3 regions of the Streptomyces sp. NPDC002138 genome follow, and region 2 is predicted to be linked to each of the others. Evidence: predicted binding sites of a transcription regulator. Region 2 holds the regulator's gene; each other region holds the start of a gene.
The links. The regulator HrcA, encoded in region 2, represses chaperone genes, less so after heat shock. The targets are predictions, from matches to a motif close to TTNGCACTCNGNNNNNCNGAGTGCNAA.
Positions count from the first base shown of each region.

Region 1: a site for HrcA is predicted at 2,362-2,388, ahead of groL (chaperonin GroEL). Genes of this name have one in related genera too.
Region 3: a site for HrcA is predicted at 1,986-2,012, ahead of groES (co-chaperone GroES). Genes of this name have one in related genera too.

Region 1 is NZ_JBEOXE010000015.1:29,197-33,651, forward strand. It holds gene thrC (threonine synthase) at 1-1,194, shown strand, start outside; gene ABT084_RS12600 (ubiquitin-like small modifier protein 1) at 1,227-1,502, shown strand; gene ABT084_RS12605 (cold-shock protein) at 1,930-2,136, shown strand; gene groL (chaperonin GroEL) at 2,518-4,140, shown strand; gene ABT084_RS12615 (SigE family RNA polymerase sigma factor) at 4,358-4,455, shown strand, end outside.
Region 2 is NZ_JBEOXE010000036.1:33,362-37,816, forward strand. It holds gene dnaJ (molecular chaperone DnaJ) at 31-1,167, opposite strand; gene hrcA (heat-inducible transcriptional repressor HrcA) at 1,168-2,184, opposite strand; gene ABT084_RS23040 (MBL fold metallo-hydrolase) at 2,363-3,088, shown strand; gene ABT084_RS23045 (DUF3097 domain-containing protein) at 3,117-3,917, shown strand.
Region 3 is NZ_JBEOXE010000039.1:18,125-22,579, forward strand. It holds gene groL (chaperonin GroEL) at 1-1,395, opposite strand, end outside; gene groES (co-chaperone GroES) at 1,529-1,837, opposite strand; gene ABT084_RS24050 (response regulator transcription factor) at 2,085-2,774, shown strand; gene ABT084_RS24055 (sensor histidine kinase) at 2,980-4,335, shown strand; gene ABT084_RS24060 (LCP family protein) at 4,419-4,455, shown strand, end outside.

The DNA of each region.
Region 1 (4,455 bases), on a different contig from region 2:
GAGCTGGGTCCCATTTTCGCCTGTGCCGAGTGTTTCGGTCCGCTGGAAGTCGCATACGACCTTCCGACCGGTGACCCCGAGGCGCTGCGCGCCGCGATCGAGGCCGGCCCGGACAACATCTGGCGCTACGCGCCGCTGCTGCCCGTCCCCGCCGACGTGGCCTCGAAGCCGAACCTGAACCCTGGCTTCACCAAGCTCGTGGACGCCGAGAACCTGGCCAAGGAGCTGGGCTTCACCGGCAAGCTCTACGTCAAGGACGACTCCGGCAATCCGACGCACTCCTTCAAGGACCGGGTCGTCGCGATCGCCGTCGAGGCCGCCCGCGCCTTCGGCTTCACCACGCTCTCCTGCTCCTCCACGGGCAACCTGGCCGGGGCCGTCGGCGCCGCCGCCGCCCGGGCCGGACTGCGCTCCTGCGTGTTCATCCCGCACGACCTGGAGCAGGGCAAGGTCGTCATGGCCGGTGTGTACGGCGGCGAGCTGGTCGGCATCGAGGGCAACTACGACGACGTCAACCGGTTCTGCTCGGAACTGATCGGCGACCCGCTCGGCGAGGGCTGGGGCTTCGTCAACGTCAACCTGCGCCCGTACTACGGCGAGGGTTCCAAGACGCTGGCCTACGAGATCTGCGAGCAGCTCGGCTGGCAGCTGCCCGACCAGATCGTCATCCCGATCGCGTCCGGCTCGCAGCTCACGAAGATCGACAAGGGTCTGCAGGAGCTGATCAAGCTCGGCCTGGTCGAGGACAAGCCGTACAAGATCTTCGGTGCCCAGGCCGAGGGCTGCTCCCCCGTCTCGACCGCCTTCAAGGCCGGTCACGACGTGGTCCGCCCGCAGAAGCCCAACACCATCGCCAAGTCGCTCGCCATCGGCAACCCGGCCGACGGCCCGTACGTCCTGGACATCGCCCGCCGTACGGGTGGCTACGTCGAGGACGTCACCGACGAGCAGGTCGTCGAGGCCATCAAGATCCTGGCGCAGACCGAGGGCATCTTCGCCGAGACCGCGGGCGGCGTGACCGTCGGCGTGACGAAGAAGCTGGTCGAGAACGGGCAGCTCGACCCGGCGCTGACCACGGTGGTCCTGAACACCGGCGACGGGCTCAAGACCCTGGAGGCCGTGGCCGCCGACAGCGGCCAGAGCGCCACCATCCGCCCGAGCCTGGAGGCGTTCCGCGCCGCCGGGCTGGCCTGACCACCCCCCGACCCCCGGAAGGCAGTAGCGCCATGAGCGTCAACGTCCGCATCCCCACCATCCTGCGCACCTACACCGGCGGTCAGTCGGAGGTCTCCGCCGAGGGCGCCACCCTCAGCGAGGTCATCGACTCCCTGGAGCAGAGCCACCCGGGCATCGCCGCCCGCGTGCTCGACGACCAGGGCAAGCTGCGCCGCTTCGTGAACGTCTACGTCAACGACGACGACGTGCGCTTCGAGAGCGGGCTGCAGACCCCGACGCCCGACGGCGTGGGCGTCTCGATCATTCCCGCGGTCGCGGGCGGCTGACCTTCCGGGTCGGCGCCGCGCCGGGCCCGCGCGCGGGTTCGTGTGAGCCGAAAACCTGAATTGCCCCCTCCGGTAAGAAACGGAGGGGGCAATTCTGCTTGATTGGGCGCGGTAGAGTTGGGGAAGTCCCCGCCGCTGTTCTTGCCCGCCGCATATGAACGGGTCGCGGAAGGGTTGACATTGAGTCAACATGCAAGCGCGCTATGGGTAGTTGGCGCGCTTTGTCCGGCCCGAGTTGCCCCGGAATATTCCAGGTTTTCACCCTATTTCAATCTTTTGGCGTGTCCAGAATTCTCGTCGGAATGACCTGTTGCAGACAGCAGCGGTGCGGATACATTCAGCCCCGGTCGAGGCGTTCCGGCGCAAGTTCTGACCCGGGACCGCGAAGTGCGGTCCCGCGCAAGGGCCAGTAATAGGGGAGTTAGGCATGGCTCAGGGCACCGTCAAGTGGTTCAACGCGGAGAAGGGCTACGGCTTCATCGCGGTCGACGGTGGTGCGGATGTGTTCGTCCACTACAGCGCCATCCAGATGGACGGGTACCGCACCCTTGAAGAAGGTCAGCGGGTCGAGTTCGAGATCTCGCAGGGCCAGAAGGGTCCGCAGGCGGACATGGTCAAGCTCGCAGTCGGCTAGCCGGAGCGATCGACCACCGACACGCGACGCGAGGGGCCCGCATCCTGAGACCAGGATGCGGGCCCCTCGTGCGTCCGGAGCCGCCCCCGGGCCCGTCCGGAGCCGACGTGGGGCCCGCCCGGAGCTGTCCCAGGGCCCGCCCGGGCCCGTCCGGAGGCCGCGCCGTTCACCGGGTGTTCCCCGAAGCCGCTTGCACTCGAGGGTGCCGAGTGCTAATCATTGGCGTTAGCACTCTCCTAGTGAGAGTGCTACCTAAACGAGGACCGGGTCAGTGAGGCCCAGGGGTCCGGCGGGAAGAAACCGCCGGGCACGCAGGCCGTCCGTCGCGGGCGCGGGCGCGGTCCGGGAGCAATCCACCGCTGTCCGGGAGGACCACTTCAGATGGCCAAGATCATTGCGTTCAACGAGGAGGCCCGGCGCGGTCTCGAGCGAGGCATGAACCAGCTCGCCGACGCCGTCAAGGTCACCCTTGGCCCCAAGGGTCGCAACGTCGTCCTTGAGAAGAAGTGGGGCGCGCCCACGATCACCAACGATGGTGTCTCCATCGCCAAGGAGATCGAGCTCGAGGACCCGTACGAGAAGATCGGCGCCGAGCTGGTCAAGGAAGTCGCCAAGAAGACGGACGACGTCGCCGGCGACGGTACGACCACCGCCACCGTGCTGGCCCAGGCGCTCGTCCGCGAGGGTCTGCGCAACGTGGCCGCCGGTGCGAACCCGATGGCCCTCAAGCGTGGTATCGAGAAGGCCGTCGAGGCCGTCTCCGCCGCCCTGCTGGCTCAGGCCAAGGATGTCGAGACCAAGGAGCAGATCGCTTCGACCGCCTCCATCTCGGCCGCCGACACCCAGATCGGCGAGCTCATCGCCGAGGCCATGGACAAGGTCGGCAAGGAAGGCGTCATCACGGTCGAGGAGTCGCAGACCTTCGGCCTGGAGCTCGAGCTCACCGAGGGCATGCGCTTCGACAAGGGCTACATCTCGGCGTACTTCGCCACCGACATGGAGCGCATGGAGTCGTCCCTCGACGACCCGTACATCCTGATCGTCAACTCGAAGATCGGCTCGGTCAAGGACCTGCTGCCGCTCCTCGAGAAGGTCATGCAGTCCGGCAAGCCGCTGCTGATCATCGCCGAGGACGTCGAGGGCGAGGCCCTGTCGACCCTGGTCGTCAACAAGATCCGCGGCACCTTCAAGTCCGTCGCCGTCAAGGCTCCGGGCTTCGGCGACCGCCGCAAGGCCATGCTCGGTGACATCGCCATCCTCACGGGCGGCACCGTCATCTCCGAGGAGGTCGGTCTCAAGCTCGAGAACGCGGGCCTCGACCTGCTCGGCCGCGCCCGCAAGGTCGTCATCACCAAGGACGAGACCACGATCGTCGACGGTGCCGGTGACAGCGACCAGGTCCAGGGTCGCGTCAACCAGATCCGCGCCGAGATCGAGAACTCCGACTCGGACTACGACCGCGAGAAGCTCCAGGAGCGCCTCGCGAAGCTGGCCGGCGGCGTGGCCGTCATCAAGGCCGGTGCCGCGACGGAGGTTGAGCTCAAGGAGCGCAAGCACCGCATCGAGGACGCCGTCCGCAACGCCAAGGCGGCCGTCGAAGAGGGCATCGTCGCCGGTGGTGGCGTGGCCCTGCTCCAGGCCTCCGCGGTCTTCGAGAAGCTCGAGCTCACGGGCGACGAGGCGACCGGTGCCAACGCCGTGAAGCTCGCGCTCGAGGCCCCGCTCAAGCAGATCGCCGTCAACGGTGGTCTCGAGGGCGGCGTCGTCGTCGAGAAGGTGCGCAACCTGCCGATCGGTCACGGCCTGAACGCCGCGACCGGCGAGTACGTCGACATGATCGCCGAGGGCATCATCGACCCGGCGAAGGTCACGCGCTCCGCTCTGCAGAACGCCGCGTCCATCGCCGCGCTGTTCCTCACCACCGAGGCCGTCATCGCCGACAAGCCCGAGAAGGCCGGTGCCCCCGCGGGCGGCGGCATGCCGGGTGGTGACATGGACTTCTGATCGACCCCGGCTCCGGCCACGGTTCGATCGGCTGTTCTTCGTACGAGGGCGGCACTCCCCACCGGGGGGTGCCGCCCTCGGGCGTTTCCGGGGGCGCCGCGTTCCCCGGCGGCCGCGTGCGAAAGAAGGTGCCCGCGGCGCGCGACATCCCGGCGCCCCGCGTAGTCAAGAGGGGTATGCACGCGGATCACAGGACGAGGGAACAGGCGGGGGCCGAGTGAAATCAGCACAGGAGGACGCGTACCTGGAGTTCGTGGCGGCGCGGGCGAAGGCGTTGTACCGCTCGGCGTACGTGCTCGCGGCAGGCGACACGCA
Region 2 (4,455 bases):
CCTGTTCCGGCGACCGGTCCGCCGCGTGTCCTACCGCCCGTTGAAGGCGTCCTTCAGCCGGCTGAAGAGGCCCTGCTGCCCGGGCTGGAACTGGCCGGTGGGCCGCTCCTCGCCGCGCAGCTTCGCGAGCTGGCGCAGCAGTTCCTCCTGCTGCGCGTCCAGCTTGTTCGGGGTGATGACCTCGACGTGGACGATCAGGTCGCCCCGGCCGCCGCCGCGCAGGTGCGTGACGCCGCGGCCGTGCAGCGGGATGGACTGGCCCGACTGGGTGCCGGGGCGGATGTCCACCTCTTCCATGCCGTCCAGGGTTTCCAGCGGGCACTTCGTGCCGAGGGAGGCCGCCGTCATCGGGATGGTGACCGTGCAGTGCAGGTCGTCGCCCCGACGCTGGAAGGTCGAGTGCGGCAGCTCGTGGATCTCGACGTACAGGTCACCGGCGGGGCCGCCGCCGGGGCCGACCTCGCCCTCGCCCGCGAGCTGGATGCGGGTGCCGTTCTCGACACCGGCCGGGATCTTGACCGTCAGCGTGCGGCGGGAGCGGACCCGGCCGTCGCCCGCGCACTCGGGGCACGGGGTGGGGACCACGGTGCCGAAGCCCTGGCACTGCGGGCAGGGGCGCGAGGTCATGACCTGGCCCAGGAAGGACCGGGTGACCTGCGAGACCTCACCGCGGCCGCGGCACATGTCGCACGTCTGCGCCGAGGTGCCGGGTGCGGCGCCCTCACCGGAGCAGGTGGTGCAGACGACGGCCGTGTCGACCTGGATGTCCTTGGTCGTCCCGAAGGCCGCCTCGTCGAGTTCCAGGTCGAGGCGGATCATGGCGTCCTGGCCGCGGCGGGTCCGCGAGCGCGGTCCGCGCTGCGAGGCCTGGCCGAAGAAGGCGTCCATGATGTCCGAGAAGTTGCCGAAGCCACCGGCTCCGAACCCGCCCGCGCCACCGCCGCCCGAGGAGGACAGCGGGTCGCCGCCGAGGTCGTAGACCTGCTTCTTCTGCGGGTCCGAGAGCACCTCGTAGGCCGCGTTGATCTCCTTGAAGCGCTCCTGCGTCTTCGGATCCGGATTCACATCCGGGTGGAGTTCACGCGCGAGGCGCCGGAAGGCCTTCTTGATCTCGTCCTGGGATGCGTCGCGGCGCACGCCGAGTACGGCGTAGTAGTCCGTGGCCACTTACGACTCCGCCAGGATCTGTCCGACGTAACGTGCCACTGCGCGTACCGCTCCCATCGTTCCGGGGTAGTCCATGCGGGTCGGTCCGACCACGCCGAGTTTGGCGACTGCTTCGCCGCCCGAACCGTAACCGACCGAGACGACCGACGTGGAGTTCAGCCCCTCGTAGGCGTTCTCGTGCCCGATCCGTACGGCCATTCCCGACTCACTGGCCTCGCCCAGCAGCTTGAGGAGCACGACCTGCTCCTCCAGCGCTTCGAGCACCGGCCTGATCGTCAGGGGGAAATCGTGTCCGAAGCGGGTGAGATTGGCGGTTCCGCCGATCATCAGCCGTTCTTCGGCGTCCTCCACGAGGCATTCGAGGAGGGTCGCGAGGACGGTGGAGACCGTCGCCCGGTCGTCGGTCTCGAAGGACTCGGGAAGGTCCTGCACCAGCGGCGGCACGTCGGTGAACCGACGGCCGACGACCCGGCTGTTGAGCCGGGCCCGCAGGTCTGCCAGGGAGGTCTCCCCGAAGGGCGTCTGGCAGTCGATGAGCCGCTGCTCGACCCGGCCGGTGTCCGTGATCAGTACGAGCATCAGGCGGGCCGGGGCCAGCGACAGGAGCTCGACGTGGCGGACGGTGGAGCGGGTCAGGCTCGGGTACTGGACGACGGCGACCTGCCGGGTGAGCTGTGCGAGCAGCCGCACCGTGCGGCCGACCACGTCGTCGAGGTCGACGGCGCCGTCGAGGAAGTTCTGGATGGCCCGGCGCTCGGGGGTCGACAGCGGTTTGACCCCCGCCAGCCGGTCCACGAAGAGGCGGTAGCCCTTGTCCGTCGGGATGCGCCCCGCGCTGGTGTGGGGCTGGGCGATGTAGCCCTCTTCCTCCAGCACGGCCATGTCGTTGCGCACGGTGGCGGGCGAGACGCCGAGCCGGTGCCGCTCGGTGAGCGCCTTGGAGCCGACCGGCTCCTCCGTCCCGACGTAGTCCTGGACGATGGCGCGGAGCACTTCGAGTCTGCGTTCGCTGAGCATCGCGCACACCTCCATCTGTGATGCCTGTTCGCTGGGCCGTCGTGAGGGGGCCGCTGGCACTCGCGGTCGGGGAGTGCCAGAGATCCCCCGGTCAGTGTACGGCGGGTACGCACGGCGTTAGCAAGGGCGGCCCGTCAAGGTACCGCGCGGGGGGCGGCCGCTCGACTAGCGTCGCGGCATGGACGTGAGTTGGGAAGGGTCGGGCTGGGAACGGCTGACCGGGCGCTGCGGCCGGCTGCGCCTGCCGGTGTGGGACTGCACCGCGGGGCTGGTGGTGGGGGACGACGCGGTCCTGCTGATCGACCCGGGTTCGTGCCTGCGCGAGGGGGCCGGACTGCGGGTGGCGGCGGAGCGGATGACGGGCCGCCGGGTGACGCATCTCGCATTCACGCACGGCCATTTCGATCACGTGCTGGGCGCGGCGGCCTTCCCCGGCGCCGAGGTCTTCGGCGCGGTGGGCCTCGACGCGCTGCTGGCCACCGGCCGTGACGAGCTGCGCGAGGACGCCGTCCGGAACGGGCTGGCGCGGGCCGAGGCCGCCGAGGCGGCGGACCGGCTGGTCGTGCCGGGCCATCCGGTGTCGGGCGAGTGGACGCTGGAACTGGGCGGGGTGCAGGTGCTGCTGGCCAATGTCGGTCCCGGGCACACCGGGCACGACCTGGCGGTGTGCGTGCCGGGCGAGCGGGAGGTGGTCTTCTGCGGGGACCTGGTGGAGGAGTCCGGGGAGCCGCAGGCGGGCCCGGACGCGGTGCCGGGGCGCTGGCCCGCCGCCCTGGACCGGCTGCTGTCGCTGGGCGGGGACGACGCGCTGTACGTGCCCGGTCACGGAGCGGTGGTCGACGCGGGCTTCGTGCGTGCGCAACGCGACACACTGGCCCTGCGGTACGGCGTGTCGCGTGCGTGAGGGCGCGGGGCCTCCTAGCGTCGGCCGGATGCGTGAGTACTCGCCCGACCTGACCCCCGCGTGGAAGCGCCCCCGGCCCGTCCCCGAGGTCCCCGCGGACCTCGACGTGGTGGTCGAGGAGGCCGGTACGGGCTTCTGCGGGGCCGTGGTCGGCTGCGAGGCGGGCACGGTGACCCTGGAGGACCGCTTCGGCAAGCGGCGGGTGTTCCCGATGGAACCGCGCGGCTTCCTGCTGGACGGGGCCGTGGTGACCCTGGTGCGGCCCTCCCGGGCCCCCGCGGCGCCCGCGCGCACGGCCTCGGGCTCGATCGCGGTCCCGGGGGCGCGGGCCCGGGTGGCGCGGGCGGGGCGGATCTACGTCGAGGGGCGCCACGACGCCGAGCTGGTGGAGCGGGTCTGGGGCGACGACCTGCGCATCGAGGGCGTGGTGGTGGAGTACCTGGAGGGCATCGACGACCTCCCGGCGATCGTGGCGGACTTCGGGCCGGGGCCGGACGCGCGGCTGGGCGTCCTGGTCGACCACCTGGTGCCCGGCTCGAAGGAGTCCCGCATCGCGGCCGCGGTGACGTCCCCGGACGTCCTGATCGCGGGCCACCCGTACATCGACGTCTGGCAGGCGGTGAAGCCGTCCGCCCTCGGCATCCCGGCCTGGCCGGTGGTCCCGCGCGGCCAGGACTGGAAGACGGGCATCTGCCACGCCCTGGGCTGGCCCCCCAACACGGGCGCCGCCTGGCAGCAAATCCTGTCCCGCGTCCACTCCTACCAGGACCTGGAACCGGCCCTCCTGGGCCGAGTGGAAGAACTGATCGACTTCGTCACGACCCCCTGACCCCCACCCGCCCCGGCCGGGCAGGCGGGCGGGCCCTCAACCGCCGGGCGGCTGATTCCGCCCGGCCGTCACCCGGAGGGCAACCGACCAAACGCCGCCCCATCCAGCCACGCCGACGCTTGAGACACCCCCGGAGAGCAACCGACCAAACGCCGCCCAACCCAGCCACGCCGACGCATGAGGCACCCCCGGAGAGCAACCGACCAAACGCCGCCCAACCCAGCCACGCCGACGCTTGAGACACCCCCAGAGGGCAGACCGGGCCGCGCGCCGCCCAACCCAGCCTCGCCGGCGTTTGAGGCGCCCCCGGAGGGCAACCGACCAAGCGCCACCCAACCCAGCCTCGCCCACTTGAGGTACCCCCGGAGGGCAACCGACCCCGCGCCGCTCAACCCAGCCTCGCCGACGCTTGAGACACCCCCGGAGAGCAACCGACCAAACGCCGCCCAACCCAGCCACGCCGACGCATGAGGCACCCCCGGAGAGCAACCGACCAAGCGCCGCCCCATCCAGCCTCGCCGGCGTTTGAGGCGCCCCC
Region 3 (4,455 bases), on a different contig from region 2:
GATGACGTAGCCCTCGAGGCCGGCGTTCTCCGCGATCCAGCGCAGCGGCTCGACGGCGGCGCGGCGGACGACCGCGACACCGGTGGCCTCGTCGCCGCTCAGGCCGAGGTTGCCCTCGAGGACCTTGACGGCGTGGACGAGCGCGGAGCCACCGCCGGAGACGATGCCCTCCTCGACCGCGGCGCGGGTCGCCGAGATGGCGTCCTCGAGGCGGTGCTTCTTCTCCTTGAGCTCCACCTCGGTGGCGGCGCCGACCTTGATGACGCAGACGCCACCGGCGAGCTTCGCCAGGCGCTCCTGCAGCTTCTCGCGGTCCCAGTCCGAGTCCGTGGACTCGATCTCGGCCTTGATCTGGTTGACGCGGCCGAGGACGTCGTCGTGGCTGCCGCCACCGTCGACGATGACCGTGTCGTCCTTGGTGATCGTGACGCGGCGGGCGGAGCCCAGCACGTCCAGACCGGCCTGGTCGAGCTTGAGGCCGACCTCTTCGGCGATGACGGTGGCGCCGGTGAGGGCGGCCATGTCCTGGAGCATCGCCTTGCGACGGTCACCGAAGCCGGGGGCCTTGACGGCCACGGCGTTGAAGGTGCCACGGATCTTGTTGACGACGAGGGTGGAGAGCGCCTCGCCCTCGACGTCCTCGGCGATGATCAGCAGCGGCTTGGAGGCACCGGCCTGGATGACCTTCTCCAGCAGCGGCAGCAGGTCCTGGATGGACGAGATCTTGCCCTGGTTGATCAGGATGTAGGGGTCCTCGAGGACGGCCTCCATACGCTCCTGGTCGGACACCATGTACGGGGAGAGGTAGCCCTTGTCGAAGGCCATGCCCTCGGTGAACTCCAGCTCCAGGCCGAAGGTGTTGGACTCCTCGACGGTGATGACACCGTCCTTGCCGACCTTGTCCATCGCCTCGGCGATGAGCTCGCCGACCTGGGTGTCCTGCGCGGAGAGCGCGGCCACGGCGGCGATGTCGGACTTGTCCTCGATCGGACGGGCGGTCTCCAGCAGCTCGGCGGAGACGGCCTTGACCGCCGCGTCGATGCCCTTCTTCAGGGCGGCCGGGGAGGCGCCGGCGGCGACGTTGCGCAGGCCCTCGCGGACCAGCGCCTGGGCCAGCACGGTGGCGGTGGTGGTGCCGTCACCCGCGATGTCGTTGGTCTTGGTCGCCACCTCCTTCACGAGCTGGGCGCCCAGGTTCTCGTACGGGTCGTCGAGCTCGACCTCACGCGCGATGGTGACACCGTCGTTGGTGATGGTGGGAGCGCCGAACTTCTTGTCGATGACGACGTTGCGGCCCTTGGGGCCGATCGTCACCTTGACCGTGTCGGCAAGCTTGTTGACGCCGCGCTCGAGAGCGCGACGGGCGTCCTCGTCAAACTTAAGAATCTTCGGCATGGGAGCGGTTCAGCCCTCTCGTTGCGATCCCCGGCCGCTCACCGCGACCGCCTTGAACGAACTACGCCCCTCGCCGCCCGGCATCAGCAGGGGTGACCAGGGGCGTAGCTCAAAGCAAAACTGGAGAAGTGACTTACTTCTCGACGATCGCGAGCACGTCGCGGGCCGAGAGGACGAGGTATTCCTCGCCGTTGTACTTCACTTCGGTGCCGCCGTACTTGCTGTACAGGACGACGTCGCCGACGGAGACGTCCAGCGGCAGGCGCTGACCGTCCTCGAAGCGACCCGGACCCACGGCGAGGACGACGCCCTCCTGGGGCTTCTCCTTCGCGGTGTCCGGGATGACCAGGCCGGAGGCCGTGGTCTGCTCGGCGTCGAGCGGCTGGACCACGATGCGGTCCTCAAGCGGCTTGATGGCAACCTTGGAGCTGGTGGTCGTCACGTTCCGGTCTCCCCCTTCGGAGATCTCACGGGGTTAACTGTTTTTGGGGTGGCGACCAGGTGGTTCCGTCGTCGCGGGTGCCGGACCTGCCTGTCGCTGCGTTGGCACTCACCAGGGGCGAGTGCCAGGTGCGACACTATTCCGGTGATTAGCACTCGGTCAAGCGGAGTGCCAATTACGACCGGTCGGCGTTGCGTGCGGACCCTCGCCCCCCAGGGTTCACAGCCCGATATGTGACGCTTGGCCCGTGCGCATTCTCGTGGTCGAAGACGAAGAAGGGCTGGCCGAGTCCCTCCGGCGCGGCCTGTCCGCCGAGGGCCACTGGGTCGAGGTCGCCCACGACGGCCACCGCGGTCTGGAACTGGCGCTCAGCGGCGGCCCGTACGACGTGGTCCTGCTCGACCTGATGCTGCCGGGGATCTCCGGGTACGAGATCTGCACCCGGATGCGCGCCCACGGCGACCCCACCCCCGTGCTGATGCTCACCGCCAAGGACGGCGAGTACGACGAGGCCGAGGGCCTGGACTCCGGCGCCGACGACTACCTGACCAAGCCGTTCTCGTTCGTCGTACTGGGCGCCCGCGTCCGCGCGCTGGCCCGCCGGGCCGGCGCCCCCGGCCGCACCACCCTCCAGGCCGGCGACCTCTTCCTGGACCCCGGGGCCCGCCGCTGCCGCCGGGGCACCCGGGACATCGAGCTGACCACCCGCGAGCTGGGCGTCCTGGCCTGTCTGATGGAGCATCCGGGCCGGGCCGTGGCCAAGCAGGAGATCCTCGACGAGGTGTGGTGCTCCCCCGGCGGCTCCACGGACATCGACCCGAACATCGTCGAGGTGTACGTCTCCTCGCTCCGCAAGAAGATCGACGCCCCCTTCGGGCGCCGCTCCATCCGCACCGTCCACGGCACCGGCTACCGGATGGCCCCGGACGGTGGTTAGGCCGTCTCTTTCGGATCTTGTCGGTCGAGCCCGCGGCGTCTGGTGCCGTGCATGGCCGTGCTGCCGGGGCGCTCGTGTACTGGACGTACTCGGTCGCCCCGGCAGTGCGGCCAGGCGCGGTGCCAGGCGTCGCGGGCCCGGCAAGATCCGAAAGAGACGGCCCAGCAGCGTCCGGGCCCGCGCGGCCCTCGCCGCCGCGCTCGCGATGGCGGCCGTCCTGGCCGTGGGCGGGATCTGGCTGCACGCCCTGCTGCGCGCCAACCTCCTGGACAACACCAACGGCCGCACCGAACTCGCCGCCCGCAAGGTGGCCGCGCAGCTCGACTCCCGGCCCCCGCCGGCCGGCCGGCTGCCCGCGCCCGAGAGCGGGGTGGACCGGGTGTTCGTCCTGGACGCGGCGGGCCGGGTCACCGCCGCCAGCGGGGACCCGGGCGGGGTCCCCGCCGAGCTGGCGGCCCTGCGCCCCGCTCCCGGGGACGACGCGCGCGCGGCCGTCCTGCCGCCCCCCGCCTCCGGGGACGGGGAGCGGCGCGCGGTCGTGGTGGTGGCCTCCCCCGGCCCGCCGGGGGCCGGAGGACCGGCGGGCGCGCACTACGTGTACGCGATGACCGTCCTCGGGGACGTGGACGACGCCACCCGCTCCATCGCCTACGGGATGCTGGGCGGCGCGCCCCCGCTGATCGCCTTCGCCGCCGCGCTCGCCTGGTGGGTGGCCGGGCTGGCGCTGCGCCCGGTGACCGCGATCCGCGACGGGCTGGCCGCGGTCACCGCGAGCGAGCTGGACCGGCGGGTGCCCGACCCGGGCGGGGCGGACGAGATCGCGCGCCTGGCCCGGACCGTGAACGAGACCCTGGACCGGCTGGAGCGCTCCGACGCGCGCCAGCGCCAGTTCACCGCCGACGCCTCGCACGAGCTGCGCAATCCGCTGGCCGCCGTACGGTCCCGGCTGGAGGTGGCGCTGCGGGATCCGGACCGGGAGTCGGTCGCGGCCGCCCTCGCCGACACCGAGCGGCTCCAGCGGATCGCGGCCGATCTGCTGCTGCTGGCCCGGCTGGACGGGCGGCCCGCGCCGCGCGCCGAGCCGGTGGACCTGGCGCTGCTGGCGGCGGAGGACGCGGCCCGGCGGCGGGCGCCGCGGGTGCGGCTGCGGGTGGAGGCGGGGGCGCCCGTACCGGCGGCCGGGGATCCGGCGCGGCTGGAGCGGGCGCTGGCCAACCTGGTGGACAACGCGCTGCGGCACGCCCGTACCGAGGTGGTCGTACGGGCGTACGCGCGGGGCGGCTGGAACGTGCTGGAGGTCACGGACGACGGGCCGGGGATCCCGGAGGCGGACCGGGACCGGGTCTTCGAGCGGTTCGTCCGGCTGGACGCCGACCGGGGCCGGGCGGGCGGCGGCACCGGGCTGGGCCTGGCCATCGCCCGCGAGATCGCCCGCTCGCACGGCGGCGAGCTGACGGCGCGGGATCCGCTGCCCGGCGGGGCGGACGGGAACGGGGCGGACGGGAGCGGGGCGGACGGGGGCGGGGCGCGGCTGGTGCTGCGGCTGCCCGTGGGGTCCTGAAGGGCCTGAGGGATGGCCGGTTCTGAACGGGTCTTCAGGACCCTCAGCTTTCCTTCAGCGCCCGGGCCCCAGCATCGACTGCCATGAGCGCGCATCGGAGGAAGACGGGTCAGGGCACAC